Regions from separate parts of the Psychrobacter sp. CX18 genome, predicted to be linked through region 1. Evidence: predicted binding sites of a transcription regulator. Region 1 holds the regulator's gene; the other holds the start of a gene.
The links. Region 1 encodes PhoB, which activates phosphate uptake and scavenging genes when phosphate is short. Its sites were predicted from a motif close to TGTCATNAANCTGTCATAA; they were not measured.
Positions count from the first base shown of each region.

Region 2: pstS (phosphate ABC transporter substrate-binding protein PstS) is a predicted target of PhoB. The motif match lies at 3,514-3,532, and genes of this name have one in related genera.

Region 1 covers NZ_JBXYJH010000012.1:90,017-99,050, reverse strand. Annotated here, with positions in the region: gene AC2SLT_RS10435 (hypothetical protein) at 1-276, shown strand, start outside; gene AC2SLT_RS10430 (isochorismatase family protein) at 474-1,052, shown strand; gene AC2SLT_RS10425 (MFS transporter) at 1,105-2,472, opposite strand; gene AC2SLT_RS10420 (hypothetical protein) at 2,623-2,820, shown strand; gene AC2SLT_RS10415 (DUF1287 domain-containing protein) at 3,079-3,639, shown strand; gene AC2SLT_RS10410 (L,D-transpeptidase family protein) at 3,688-4,365, opposite strand; gene AC2SLT_RS10405 (hypothetical protein) at 4,410-4,556, opposite strand; gene asd (archaetidylserine decarboxylase) at 4,667-5,590, opposite strand; gene dtd (D-aminoacyl-tRNA deacylase) at 5,851-6,291, shown strand; gene phoB (phosphate regulon transcriptional regulator PhoB) at 6,612-7,313, shown strand; gene phoR (phosphate regulon sensor histidine kinase PhoR) at 7,711-9,034, shown strand, end outside.
Region 2 covers NZ_JBXYJH010000001.1:10,843-18,213, reverse strand. Annotated here, with positions in the region: gene AC2SLT_RS00080 (autotransporter domain-containing protein) at 1-518, opposite strand, end outside; gene thiC (phosphomethylpyrimidine synthase ThiC) at 739-2,757, opposite strand; TPP riboswitch at 3,179-3,324, opposite strand; gene pstS (phosphate ABC transporter substrate-binding protein PstS) at 3,678-4,847, shown strand; gene pstC (phosphate ABC transporter permease subunit PstC) at 4,990-5,940, shown strand; gene pstA (phosphate ABC transporter permease PstA) at 6,051-6,950, shown strand; gene pstB (phosphate ABC transporter ATP-binding protein PstB) at 7,022-7,371, shown strand, end outside.

The sequences.
Region 1 (9,034 bases):
CTAGCGCCAATAGAGTTAGTCGGCAGTGTCAACAAAACCTTAGAGCAGTTTAGTTTCACTAGTGATCAAGGCGTGAGTTATCATGTGAACGATCCCAATAAATTGTTAGATGAGTTGGCAAAGAAGCGAGGTATTCATAGTAATTTGTATCAGATGAATAGAGTGCGTCTGCAAGCAATAGTGAGTAAAGCGGGTAATTATGGTCATATGGGCTTCTATGAACGTCAAATTACCATTGTTTCTACAGAGCCAAAACCGGTTGACCCTCATCATTAAATATGACTTAATTAGAGTCTACTAAGCCTTTATCACAGACGTTAATGGTGCGGATGTGAGGTTAATTTCTCAAAATTTTAAGTTGAGTGGCTCTAGAAAGGCGGCTACCAAAACGGCTAACAGAATTAGGTTTTATAATATTAAATCCAAATAAATAAAGAGATGAAGCAAAAATTAACCGACACAAGGAGTGTGTTATGTCATCGACAATTACCACAGATAAAACCTATCGAATCATGCGCGATAACTGTCAGGCGTTACTCATTGACGTCCAGCAAAAACTAACTCCTCATATTTATCGCAATCAAAAAATCACCAGTAAAATTGTAACCCTTCTCAAAGGGCTACAAGTGCTTGAGGTACCGATATTAGTCAATGAGCAGTACAAAAAAGGATTGGGTGAGACCTTACCCGAGATAGTGGAAGCGCTTGAGGGTGCTGACTATAAGACTATTGAAAAGGTCACTTTCAGTGCTTGCGATAATGATGAGACTTGGAATTATCTGGCGCAGCAAAACCGCATATCGGTCTTGGTGTTTGGGGTAGAAACCCATGTGTGCGTGATGCAAACGGTATTGGATTTATTAGATAATGGCATGCAGCCTGTTGTTATCGCTGATGCTACCGGCTCACGGTATGCTTATGATCGGCGTCAAGCCATTCGCAGGATGCGCCGAGCGGGTGCAGTCATTACCACGGTAGAGGCAATCTTATTTGAATTGTGTCGCTCCAGCAAAGATCCTGCGTTTAAGGCAATTAGCGAGTTGGTTAAATAAATGCGCCAAATAAGCTTGATAAACGGCTCATTAAATTTGTCCTTTCAAGAGCTTAGTTAAGGGTATCCGTTGTCACCACAGGTTTATCGCGTATTTGGATGACAATCATACTTGCTAATACAGTAGCGATAATAAGCACCCAACCTGTGGGAGTCCAACTACCTGTAAGTCCTTTAACACCTTGCATTAACAACACCATAACGACACCTCCTAAATTGCCCATCATCATCAACATAGCCACTGCTTTAGCGGATTGAGAGGGATGAACACTGTCTTCCGCGGCTGCAATTAGAAGCGGGTAACCTGCTAATAAAAAGAAGCCTAGAAAGAAACTAACTGCTAGAGCCATAGTACCCGTCGTAGAATATAACAAAGGGTAGGTAGCCCCTGCACCAACAAGGGTGGCTAATATCAAAAATACCCGTCGTTTGTTTAAATAATCCGATAATAAGGGAATACTTAACGCACCTAATATGCCCCCAATAATGAGCATGGCGGTTAAAATACCTGCCGTGACTTCAGGAATTCCTCTTGGTGCAAGAATGGGCGCAATCCAATTGCTTAAGCCATTAAAATAGCCCATGGCAATAAATACCGATAGCGAAATAAGCCACAAGCGTTTATTTTTAATTAGAGACCCGATTTCATGCAGGGAGATGGCGACCTCATGCTGTCTGGGCTTCTCTTTTACCACCACTAAAAACACCAAGACGGCAGCCGCGGTTATCACTACATTAAACAGGAGCATGCCTGAAAAACCGTAGGCTTCAATCAATGGTGCAGGAGCAAAGGCACCCAATGCGGTCGCTAAGAACATGCCACCCATAATCACACCGGTTACCGTGGCTATTTGTGACTTATCAAACCAGTCTGTGGTGACCTGATTGATCGCATTGGTAATATAAGGTTGAGCGATGGCAATGAGCAATTGCCCGCCAAACGCGATCCAATAGCTGTCTACCCCTAACCAACGTATAATTGCCCCTATTAACATTAACACAGAGGCATAACTGACGACCTTCTTATAGCCCACATTATCTAATATCTTACCGGAATGAATGGCTAAAACCACGAATACAATGGGGAACATCAAAGTTAATAGGTTCGCTAAGAATTCACTGACCCCAAAGTGAGATTGGGTACTGATGATAATAGTAGCAAAGGTTAACCATAAAAACTGATTGACGCCTAGTAGAAGAGAAAATCCAGCGATAATGAGCCATTTATTATGCGGTTTTTTATTAGCATTAATATTGCTAGGATCAGGCTTATTAGAATTATTAGAATTATTAGGTTGTAGGGGATCAGACGGTTTGTTTTGAGTAGAGTGGGGTGTGGTATCGGTATTTAGACTGATAGTATTATTTATACTGGTGCTGGTGCTGTTATTGATACTAGTAGTACCGTTAGGCGGTTGCATGAACGCTCCTTGTCTAAAACAATAACGATATCGATATCGATAAATTTATTATGACCCTTAAATGTATAATTAACAACGACAATCTATTTTATGACATCGCTAAGATTAGACCCTAAATAGTGTTATAGACGAATAAAGAGATAATTAAAAATGGCGATTCATAGTACAACGGCTAACCATACCTTCATAGATATCGATAAAGTGACACAGTTTTTGTTAGAGTTGGAAGCGCTTAAAAGGGTTAATCGGCGCAGTTATGTGACCCATACGACCCGTCTTGAGTTTGCGACAGAGCAGGGATGGTTGATTGATGATAACCAGAAGCATAGCCAAATGAATAAACAGTAGAATAAATAAAGTATCTCATTGCTGAGATCTGCAAATGGGTTCAGCAAGTTTTTAGGTGTTTTGACTTATTAAAATTCAAAATATTCACTATTTTTCCATGTAAAACTGCTTCATTTTGTTTATAGTTATTAAACATTAAACATTAAACATTAAACATTAAACATTAAACATTAAACATTAAACATTAAACAGGGAAGATAATGAGTGATAAAACATAATGAACGTAGCCGTAGCCTAAAGTCCATCGCATTCACCAGTCTGCTGCTGGCGACAATAGGGTTCGCTCAGATCGCGGTTGCCCAAACGACCAGCCATGGTGAAAAACTGGCGAGGGATGCCAAAAAGCAAATCGGGGTGACAGTCAGCTATGACCCAACCTATCGTAGCTTAGACTTTCCACGGGGTGATGTCGATCCGTCGACCGGGGTGTGTACCGATGTGGTAATACGTGCGTATCGTTTGCAAAATATAGATTTGCAGCAGTTGGTCAATGTAGACATGCGGCGTCATTTTTCAGCCTATCCCAATAATTGGGGATTAAAGTCAACGGATAAAAATATTGACCATCGCCGAGTGCCTAATCTAGAGACATTTTTTGCGCGTCATGGTCAATCTTTATCAACCACTGATAAGGCTAGCTTTAAGGCGGGAGATATTGTGAGTTGGCGTCTACCCGGTAATAACTTACCCCATATTGGTATCGTCTCCGATAAGGTGGCCACAGACGGTACACCACTGATTATTCATAACATTGGGCAAGGAACCAGAGAGGAGAATGTACTGTTTCGCTTCCCTATCAAAGGCCATTATCGCTATTAGGTGTACGTTTGAGCCAAACTAAGCTATTAAATAGTGTTTAGTTAACGGCTACCACACGATTTCTATCGGAGTGCCCACTTTTACGGCGCTCATAATTTCATCCATCTCCTGATTAGTGACCGCAATGCAGCCATCAGTCCAGTTACGCTGCTGATTGAGCGTGGTAAATTGTTCATAGCCATTCATTTGTCCATGTATCATGATAGCGCCACCAGGACTGACGCCCCGCGCTTTGGCATTGGCAATATCTGTCTCATTGGGATAGCTGATATGAATCGAGCGGTAGGCAATAGAGTTTTCATTTTTCCAATCAAGGGTGTAAAGTCCTTCTGGTGTCCGTTCATCCCCTTCCTTTTGTTTATGTCCTTTGGGGGCATCACCCAGCGCAATGTGGTAGCTTTTCACAGCCTTGTCATCTTGCAATAGATACATTTTTTGTGATGATTTGTCCACATACACCTTATTTATCGTCGCCTCTGACAAGCTATATGGCGAGGGATCAAAGTGTCTGTCATGGTGAGTCGGTGACTGTGTCGCTTTTATTGAATTTTGTTCAGGTGTCTCTATCGGCGCCAACTCATCTTCTGTGTTTGCAGACAGATTAATAACACCAAAGCCAGTTAGCAAGGTATAAGCTGCCAATAACAACACCGCCATCAATAGGATACCTTTTATATAAAATGACCTAACTTTGTCAGGCTTATTGAGCTTACTGTTTGCAGTCACCTTCTTGCTCCTAAATAGGTTGATTTATAGATTTGGGATGATGTTTATGGATTGAGGCGATTTTTTTTGCGTTGTTTAGCTGTAGTGACAGCGTCATTAGGATGGGTATTTGTTGATGTGGTTAAGGGTTTTAGGGGCGGTTTAGATGAGGGTCTAGAAGGCGGTTTAGAAGGCGTTTTAGAGAGCGGCATGGGTTAACTCCTATAAAAAAGCGGCTAAAAAAGCAAACGACTTTTTATTATGGTGATAACCCATGAAAGTTATCGGGACAATGAATGGATTTTAGATGAAAAAACAGCGCCTAGTGCTGAGCCACACCTAACAGTTGCCCCATAGCAACCGCTGAACCATGTTCTATATCTTGCTTCCAGCTAACGCCAGCTGATTTTGGCAGTAACACAATGGCCGTGGATCCTAGATAAAAACGGCCTAATTCGTCGCCTTTTTTTAGCGATATATTATGCGTCAGTGTTTGGATGTCTTTACTGCGATCTATCTTACCTGTTGCCACCGTCTCGATACCAGCGACTATCATCGCACCGACCAATACCACAACCGCATGACCATACTCAGTCTCAAACACACACACCAAACGCTCATTACGGGCGAATAAGTCTGGCACATTCTCTGCGGTGACGTTATTGACAGAAAATAGCGTACCAGGCACATAACGGGTCTCGATCAAGGTGCCATCAAAAGGCATATGTACGCGGTGATAATTGCTGGGTGCTAGATAGACGGTGGCAAAGCAGCCTCCATCGTAATAATGTTTGTCCTGATTTTCCAAATCAGCAAGTAGATGACCGACATCATAATGACGCCCTTTGGCTTGCAGCAATTGGTTTTGTTCAATATATCCAATTTGGGATACCATGCCATCTGCTGGTGAGACAATACCATTTACGGTACTATCAATCGGACGTGCCTGCTCGTCTAACTCACGGGTAAAAAAGTCATTGAAGCTTTTGAAGTCAGCCAGATTCTTTCGTGCATAATCATCCAAAGTAATACCGTAGGCCTTGGCAAAAGTATGAACAAAAACCTTTTTAACGATAGGGTTTTGACTGGCCGCAAGTCGCCCCGCCGTTTCGCTGAGTTTTTGCTGAGGCACTACCTGCTGTAGGGTAGTAAATAGTCCATCGCGCGTCAGAAGATGCTGAGTTTGTTTTTTTAAAGAGGATTTAGCAATATTTTTTATAGTAGTAATAGTTTTCAAAGTTTTCATAGTTGTCCTATGGTTTTAGTCTGTTCAATTCAGTTAAAAGGTTAAGTTAGTTTAGCTTTTTATACCACCATGAACAGAATATCAAAATTAATCAATGGCACTGTCTATAGCGTTCAGGCCATTTGGGATGACACGTTAGCATGCGCTTAGTTTATCATGTTTGTTTCGATTATTTGGCACCTTAGTCAGGCGGTGTTTTATGTCTATAACCTATTTACAAGAATCAGCTTACAAGAATCAGCTTAAAGTGGAGAATAATAATGAAAGCATTAATACAGCGTGTTTTAAAGGCCAGTGTTACTGTTGACGGTATGGTCGTTGGAGACATAGAGCAAGGGGTATTGGCCTATATTGGTATTGGTCATGAAGATACGCCAGAGACTGCCCAAAAAATGGTGGATAAGATCCTGACATACCGTATTTTTGAAAATGATGCTGGCAAGCTTGATAAAAACGTCCAGCAAGTTGCGGGCGGTGTTTTATTGGTGTCGCAGTTTACGTTAATGGCAAAAACTGACAAGGGTCGTCGACCTGATTTTGGTGGAGCAATGCCTCCCGATAGGGCCAAGCAACTGTTTGAGACATTCGTAGAGTATGCCAGATCTCAGTATGCGCCTATTGCATCTGGAGAGTTTGGGGCAAATATGCTGGTTCAAGCGGACAATGATGGGCCACTCAATTTCATATTAGAAGTCAATTAATCTCATAAATTGGCATAACTGTCTTTTGATAACTTATCATTAAGGGTTGATTTATTTATATTAATAAATCATTAAAGGAGAATAACTCCATTTTCAACATCGATTGTCATCTATTTGTCATAATTGTCAGGTGTAATATAACGGTCATATTTAGACTGTCATTTTTTTGAAATACGGTTATTAAGATAAATGATTTTTGTTTATTTTGGAAATACGTAAGTCCAAATATTACGAGGCGTAAGCTTTGAAGATATAGGCCGAAAACCAAAGCTTGTTTGATAAATATACAATTAGTAGGTCAATTATAGGAAATTACTGACATGAACTCCGAAAAGATATTAGTAGTAGAAGACGAACCGGCCATACGTGAGATGATAGTCACTACTCTGGAAATGGCAGGTTTTGAGTGCATGCAAGCCGAAGATGTGAATGAGGCTCATAATAAGGTGGTAGATCATAGACCTGCTTTAATTTTGTTAGACTGGATGTTACCCGGCAATCAATCGGGCATTGATTTGTGTCGCCGCTTAAAAAAAGATGACCTTTTGTCTGAAACACCCATTATTATGTTAACGGCTAGAGGCGAGGAAGATAACAAGGTTCAGGGACTTGATGCCGGCGCAGATGATTATATTACCAAGCCCTTCTCAACGCGTGAATTGATATCAAGAATTAAAGCAGTACTGCGTCGCAGCAGTGCCTTATCTGGCGATAAGCCCATCGAAGCCGAAGGCTTAAGTTTAGATCCCGTCAGCCAACGTCTGTCTGCCGATGGTATGCCTATCGAGATTGGTCCGACAGAATATCGTCTGCTCGCCTTCTTTATGAGTCACCCAGAACGGGCTTATACGCGCACGCAGCTGTTAGACCAAGTATGGGGCGGTAATGTCTATGTTGAAGATCGAACCATTGATGTGCATATTCGCCGTTTGCGCAAAGTGCTTGAGCCTTATAACTACGCTGGGTTTATTCAGACGGTACGCGGAACGGGTTATCGTTTCTCAACGCAAGTGAATGGTTAGTTGACCTTAGGCGTGAAATCATAGCGTAAATGGGGTCACGCCCTATATAGAGTGGCTTAAGGTGTCACTCATATCTAACTTAGCGTGGCTGTGCTACGTGCTATTTGAGCCATCACTTTCAGGTTATATTAGCCTTTCTAAAAATAATCTATCCTAACCTTGTTAGATTCGTTCAGGCTCACTGAATCGACTATTTGTAACGTTTGACCTATCCTTCTTTGAGAGGTCGATTTTTAGATTTGCTATAATGTGAATTGACCAACTATATTTTATGAATCATAATTTTTAGTGTCCAATTTTGCTTAATGGCACAATTTTACCTAGTGCCACACCTCCTCAGCATAACCTGATCCCTCTATACTAGATAGGATATCGCTCGCCCAACATTGAGAAAGTCATGAGTCAATCGCCAGAACATAAACCAAATGCAAAAACGAGCGTTGAGCAAGACACTAAGATCAAGCAAGCCTCTAATTTGAAAGTTCGAAACAAAGATAATAGGGATATGCACGAAAAACCCTTTGCTTCTGTCTTATTATCTAATGACGATACAGAGGATATGGCAGACGGCTTAACGACTAAATCGCCCAATAAGTCTACCAATAAGACGACCAATAACTCGCCTAATAAGCTGTCCAATACTGTACCTAATAAAACCGTGCAAGACAGCGTTAATGACTCTGCTAAGGGTAGCACTCAAAATCCTAAAAAAACAACAAGTACCACGTCGAAGTTTACCAACAAGTTCACCTTGCCAAACCATATTGGTCAAGCCCCAAGCCTACTTCCCAGCCAGTTAACCCCTCAAACTCAAGCGCAACGTGCTGAAACTGAAAAGCATGGATCGGTCATATTTTGGTCAGACTTTAAATGGTTGATCGTTATGATTATCGCTGGCGCTGGTCTTGGGTGGTATATTGACTCGGTCGCTTGGGGGATTATTATCGGGCTGTTGGTTTATTATATTTGGCGATTGTATGCGATACAGCAGTTTTATAATTGGATGAATCAGTCCTTGACGCTACCCCCTCCTGACTTTTCAGGAAGTATGACGTTTATGGCAAGCCAGCTATATGAAAGTAAAAAGCAGGAGCAACTGACCAATCAGAAAATGATGGGGCTCATAAAAAAGATTCGTAGCTCATTGCTGGCGCTGCAAGATGCCGTTATTTTACTTGATGGTAATGACAGCTTGGAGTGGTGGAACCAAGCGGCTGAAAACCTGTTGGCATTACGATCTGAAGATCAAGGCAGAAGTATCTTAGATCTCATCGATGTACCCGAATTTGAACAGTATTACACCACAGCGACGTCTCCAAATGAAGGTCTACGTCTTCGATCATGGCGAGATTATGAGCGGTTTTTACAATGTGAAGTGACTCACTTTGGTAATGAAAAGCTACTGATCATCTATGATGTCACGCGTTTACAGCACTTAGAGCAGATGCGTAAAGACTTCGTTGGTAATGTCTCACATGAGCTACGTACGCCGCTAACCGTACTGATGGGATATATTGAGACCTTCTCTGATCAACCTGATTTAGACCCAAAATGGCAACGCGGTTTTAATTTGATGACTCAGCAGACTGAGCGTATGAATCGTATCATTAATGACTTGCTGTTGCTGTCACGATTAGAGAATGAAGAGTCCATTCAGTTTGGTCGTGTTGATATGCCAAAGCTATTAACCAGCATTTTTGATGATGCACAAATATATAATA
Region 2 (7,371 bases), on a different contig from region 1:
ATTAAGTTATCGGTTCCAAGATATCTATAACCAGAGACGGTTATATTACCGATTCCTGATTTTTTGTTACCCAGTATTGCATCCTTTGAAACGTATAGCCCACGATAAATATGTTGACTAGACTTTTCAGTTTGAATCATGGAAATACTACCACTGCTAGTATCTCCAATGATGACATTATTTTGGGAACTAATGCCGCTAGCTGTATTATCAAGAAGAATAACCTGACTATTATTATCTATAATCAAATTATTTTCTGCGACTATGCCTTCATCGTTACCTAGCTCAATAATCTCTCCTTGATTGATTATGAAATCATTAGGATTAGTTGCAGAAAAAGCTATATTAGAACTCAAGAGACCAAACATTGCTACAGACAGCGCTGTTAAATTTAATGTGGATTTATGACGTGTAGTCGCCGACTTACCCGATGACTTGCCACGAGACTTTGCAATTTCTGATACACACTGATAAACGCCTAAAGCGCGATTGAAAACGATACGGTAAACATGGTTCATATATAACACCTAAAAAAAGAATTGAGGGGCCAATTTGACTGGAGCTTGATGTTTGAGGGCTAAGTTTTGCAAGCTTATCTGTTAAATAAATCTCAAAAAAAAGTGTTGTTAATATTAAAATAATACCCTATTTTAATATCAACAACACAGATTTTTTACAAAAACTAAATATGTATTAAACTATTACCGTAAAGTGAATTGGTAATTTGTTATATTAAGCTTACACTTCTTTATACAGCTGACGTCCTTCTGTATTATACTTTTCACTCATTTCTTGCATGCCTTTTTGAACCTCATCAAAGCTTGCTTCACCTACCTGACCGACAAGTTCTGTATCCACTTGTTTAATCAGATGAGCCTCATCTTTTAAGTCGCCACTGCTCGGTGTCACAGAAGGTGTCACTGGTGTTTTTAGACCAGCGGCATATTCGCGCACGTTTTGAGTGATCTTCATTGAGCAAAACTTAGGCCCACACATTGAGCAGAAGTGTGCAGATTTATGCGCATCTTTCGGCAGCGTTTCATCATGGTATTCACGAGCCGTGTCAGGATCTAAGGCCAGATTAAACTGATCGTCCCAACGGAATTCAAAGCGCGCTTTGGACAAGGCATTGTCTCGGGCTTGTGCGCCAGGGTGACCTTTGGCCAAGTCAGCAGCATGGGCAGCTATCTTATAAGTGATAATGCCGTCTTTTACATCTTTTTTATTGGGTAAACCCAAGTGCTCTTTTGGGGTTACGTAACACAGCATCGCCGTACCATACCAGCCGATCATCGCCGCACCAATAGCACTGGTAATATGATCGTAACCTGGAGCGATATCCGTGGTTAATGGGCCAAGGGTATAGAAAGGCGCTTCATGACACATCTCAAGCTGTAGATCCATGTTCTCTTTAATACGGTTCATGGCAACATGACCCGGACCTTCAATCATCACTTGTACATCATGTTTCCAAGCAACTTGAGTAAGCTCACCTAGAGTGCGTAGCTCACCAAATTGTGCATCGTCATTAGCATCTTGAATACAACCAGGGCGCAGACCATCTCCTAAGCTAAATGCGACGTCATACTGTTTCATAATCTCGCAAATATCTTCAAAGTGAGTATATAAGAAGCTCTCTTTATGATGTGCCAAACACCACTGTGCCATGATTGAGCCACCACGAGACACAATCCCTGTCAGTCGATTGGCCGTTAAAGGTACATAACGAAGTAGCACGCCTGCGTGAATCGTAAAGTAATCCACACCTTGTTCGGCTTGTTCGATCAACGTATCGCGGAAGATATCCCATGTTAAGTCCTCGGCGACACCATCTACTTTTTCTAGCGCTTGATAAATAGGCACGGTACCAATAGGCACAGGAGAGTTTCGGATAATCCACTCACGAGTTTCATGAATGTGCTTACCGGTTGATAAATCCATAATAGTATCAGCGCCCCAACGAGTCGCCCATGTCATTTTGGACACTTCTTCATCGATACTTGAGCCTAATGATGAGTTACCAATATTGGCATTAATCTTGACCAAAAAATTACGCCCGATAATCATTGGTTCTGATTCAGGATGGTTGATGTTGTTCGGTATAATGGCACGGCCCGCGGCGACTTCATTACGGACAAATTCAGGCGTGATAATTTTAGGCGTATTAGCACCAAAGGTTTCACCATCATGTTGACGCATATCCGTCAGCTCATGTTGTTTCTGAGTTTCCCGAATGGCGATGTATTCCATTTCAGGCGTAATAATACCTTTACGAGCGTAGTGCATTTGGGTGACATTACCAGCTTTACCATTGACAGCTTTTGCACGACGAGGCTTATCAATATGGGCAAATCGTAGATTAGCCGTTTTGATATCACTAGCGCGCTCACGTCCATAATTGCTGGATAATCCCTCTAACTGTTCGGTATCGCCCCGTTCTTCAATCCACTTTTCACGTAGCTTAGGTAAGCCTTTGGTGAGATCAATATCAACATTGGGATCGGTATATACACCCGAAGTGTCATACACATAAAACGGCGGATTTTTTTCACCATTTTCTAGACCAAACCCTCCGGTGGGGGTATCGGTTAAGGTGATTTCACGCATGGGGACTTGAATGTCTGGCCGAGAGCCTTCGATATAGACTTTTTTGGAGGCAGGTAAATTGCGGGTTAGATCTCGCGCTTCTTCATCGAAGCGTTCATCCGTTACCGAGCGGTGAGCAGGGGTTTTTATAGTATGATCAGAGTGACTCATGTGATTGTCCTTATTTAATCTAAAAGGCGTGATGCCAAATTGGTTTATCGTTTTTAGGGAGACCAAATAGCGCTATAAGCTATCAACTGTAGGGCTATAAAAAAAGAAAACCGAAGAATAAAAAAAGACTCGATGAGTGCCGTATCTTCTTAATACTTAACCACAGTGAGGCAATATTGAAATGAGTCATAAATACGTCAATTCAAAAAGCAAACTGCAAATAGAAAGGTAGCCATTTGAACAAAACTTATTTTACCAATGCTTACCGTGACAGATAGAACCTCAAGCTGTACTGGCGTAATCAGCATTGATGATAACTGTTTAAATAATTACTTTAAGTAGGATAGATCAAATAAGGCTGACACTTTCATTTTAAGCTTGCCATAATAGTAGAGTAACTATAGTTACTTTGTTATGTATTAAGAATAAGCGATGACTTTCCTACGACGGTATTAACCGTATCAGGTTCAACGGGTGATGTCTCAGCAAACGCATCTATAAGTTGGCTTTGTAACGACGTGACAATTACTAAGGCATTATAGATGGACTGCACCCCGAGTCTTATTATGTTACCTATATTAGCAGAATAAAATGAAAACTGCTTTGTCTAATCATACTTTCTCTACTCTTTAATAAGATAGCGACTTATATGATATTGCCTATAAAAGGCGTTTGAAAAAATAATGTCAATGAGTTGCCGTAGATTTGTTAATGAGGATTTAAATTAATTTACATTGTTTAACAAATAAAATCTAATTTCATCAAACTGTCATATTTAAGAGTCAAAATGTTGTCAATCGAGTAGGGAGAGTTTTTTTTAGCTTCTTCCTGTTTTGTGATAGGACTGTTTCTGTATAAGCCTTATTAATAATATTAATTAATCCTTTGTAATTAAAAATGACAACTCTTTAGGAGAGAATATGCGTTATTCATTATTAGCTGTTGCAGTAGCAAGTGCGTTGACCTTAGCTGCTTGTGATAAAAAAACTGATGACACCGCGACCACAGGTGATGAAACAGCCACTACTGCTACATCAACAACACCTGCTGAAACGACAACTACTGCTGGTGGTGCTGATAGTTACACTGATATCGAAGGCGTAGAAATGAATATCAGTGGTGCCGGCGCTTCATTCCCAGCACCTATCTACCAAAAATGGTCTGCAGACTACCAAGCCGCTACTAAAGGCCAAGTGAACTATAACTCAATCGGTTCATCTGGTGGTGTTAAGCAAATCAAGGCAAACACAGTTGATTTCGGTGCCTCTGATAAGCCACTTAAGCCTGAAGAGCTAGAAGAAGCCGGTCTTATCCAGTTCCCAACCGTTATCGGTGGCGTAGTACCTATCGTTAACATCGAAGGGATTGAGCCTGGCCAGTTAGTATTAAGTGGCGAAGTATTGGCTGATATTTACTTAGGTAAAATTACCAAATGGAATGATCCTGCGATTACTGCATTAAACGAAGGCGTTGAGCTTCCGGATGCAAATATCACAACAGTTCACCGTTCTGACGGATCTGGTACTACTTTCAACTTCACTTATTACTTAAACGAAGTTTCTAGCGACTGGGCTAACGTTGGTGTTGATAAGAGTGTTGAGTGGCCAACTGACCAAACTGGTACTGGTGTTGGTGGTAAAGGCAACGAAGGCGTTGCTGGTATGGTAACACAAGCACCTAACTCTATTGGTTATGTTGAATATGCTTATGCTAAGCAAAACAACATGTCACATACCTCTATGATTAATGCTGCTGGTAACCGTGTTGAGCCATCTGCTGATTCATTCGCTGCCTCTGGTAACGTTGATTGGTCAAAAGCTGAAGGCTTCTACAAAGTTATCGCTAACTCTGATACTCCAGAAGCATGGCCTATCGCTGCTGCAACATTCATCCTAGTTCATAAAGAGCCTAAGAACCCTGAAAAAGTTGCTGGTGTATTGAACTTCTTTAACTGGGCCTATAACGAAGGTGATCAAGCGGCATTAGACCTTGACTATGTACCTTTCCCAGACGAAGCAGTTGCTTTATTCAAAGAAGAATGGAAGCAAGTAGTTGGTGCTGACGGTCAGCCAGTTTATAACCCTAAATAATATTCGTTAACTTGTCACTGTTAATGAACGTTAAAGCAATTGGCAAGTAAATGATATTTCATTTGCTTGCCTTTTATTAGTTAAATTATTAGTTAAATTCAGATAGTTTTATTAAAAATATTTTACTTACGTTGGGGTTACCATGTCTGACTTACACGCTCAGTTAGCAAAGCAGCGAAGAAATGACGTCTTGTTTGTTAATTTGACCAAGTTTTTTGCACTATTGGTTCTGGTCTCACTAGGCGGAATTATGGTGTCGCTGGTTATCGGAGCATGGCCAAGTATTAAAGAATTTGGTTTTGGTTTTTATACTAGTTCGAACTGGAGCACCGTCAATGATGAATATGGTGCTTTAGCACCTATTTACGGCACAATCGTGACCTCAATCATTGCTATTTTAATCGCCGTACCTGTCAGTTTCGGTATTGCTATTTTCTTAACAGAGCTTTGCCCTAAGACGTTACGCCGTCCCTTGGGCATGGCGATTGAGTTATTGGCTGGTATCCCCTCAATTATTTATGGCATGTGGGGTTTCTTTGTACTGGCACCTTTATTCGCTAAGTATGTACAACCTTTTATTATTAAAGTTATCGGTCCAGTCCCTGTTATTGGCAATTTCTTTGGTGGGCCACCACTGGGTATCGGTGTTTTTACAGCATCACTGATCCTAGCTATCATGATTATCCCCTTTATCGCAGCAACCATGCGGGATGTGTTCTCTGTAGTTCCAGAGCTATTAAAAGAATCGGCTTATGGTGCTGGAGCAACCACGTGGGAAGTCATGTACAAGATTATTCTTCCTTACACTAAAGCAGGTGTTGTCGGCGGTATTATTCTTGGGCTTGGTCGTGCCCTTGGAGAAACCATGGCAGTGACGTTCTTGGTCGGTAATACTTATAACATTAACTCTAATTTATTTGGCTCAGGGGTTACGATCACATCGTCCATTGCCAATGAATTTGCTGAAGCATCAAGTGAGATGCACGTCGCGACCTTATTACATTTAGGCTTAATTCTATTTGTTATAACTTTTGTTGTTTTATCAATATCTAAAATTATGCTGTCACGTATTGACAAGAAAGCGGGTAACTAATCTTAGTAGCTAATATTAGTAGCTAGGTTTAACAGTTATTAGATATTAATGAGTCGATAACCAGCTCAATTTAGACAACACAATGATAGATATTTAGCAGGAATAATATTATGACAATGAATTCAAGTTCAACACCAGTAGCCAGTCGTTCAACCAGTTTTGAGCAGCGGATGAATAAGTCGCTATACTCGAAGCGTAAGTTTTATAACGTATTAGGTCTTATCTTTGCTTTTTTAGCGATGGGGTTCGGTCTCATATGGTTAGGTTGGATTCTGATTGATCTACTGCGTAATGGTATGGAAGCGATGTTAACGATGCCTATCTTCACTGCAGATACGCCACCCCCAAATACAATGGGTGGTTTGCGAAATGCAATCGTAGGCTCAATCATGATTGCGGGTACAGGTCTATTGATAGGCGCACCTATCGGACTCATGGCTGGCGTTTATTTAGCAGAGTTCTCTCAAGGCTCATGGCTTGGTAAAGCCACTCGATTTATTAATGATATCTTGCTATCTGCACCTTCTATCGTGATTGGTTTATTCATCTTTACGTTAATGGTGAATAACCGCAGTTTCTCAGGTTGGGCGGGCGCTATTGCATTATCACTCATTATCATTCCTGTTGTGGTACGTAGTACCGAAACCATGCTGAACTTAGTTCCAAACCAATTACGTGAAGCCTCCTATGCACTAGGTGCACCAAAATGGAAAGTGGTGACGGCGGTCACTATGAGTGCTGCAAAATCAGGCTTAATTACAGGTGTTCTTTTAGGCTTTGCACGTATCACCGGTGAGACCGCACCTTTATTATTCACAGCACTGAACAACCGATTCTTTAGCTGGGATATGGGAAGTGCGATGGCTAACTTACCAATGACCATTTATCAATTTGCTGCAGCTCCCGATGACACACAAAATATGATAGCATGGGGCGGAGCACTGCTTATCACATTTTCAGTATTGGGTCTTAACATCATTGCACGCATCGTTGGGCGGGATAAAAAGTAAGCTGACACATTGTTGAAACGTGTAAATTGATTATTGACCAACATTTATTAAAGAGTTTAAAAGGTAGTATTATGACTGATACAATTGAAAAGAAAGTAGTGGTAAAAGATACTCAAGCCTCAAGCGAGAGCATGCTTGATCAGCCAATGGAGACAGGTAATCAACAAGAACAGCCTGATACGTCTTCATTCACAAAGCAAACAGTCGCAGATTTGCCAGACAATATGCCAGAAGCAAAAATGCAAATTCGTGATTTAGATTTCTTCTACGGTGATTTTAAAGCCCTAAAACAAATCAACATCGACATACCTGAAAAGAATGTCACCGCTTTTATCGGACCGTCAGGGTGTGGTAAATCGACTCTATTACGTACTTTTAACCGTATGTATGATTTGTACCCTGGTATGCATGCGGAAGGTAA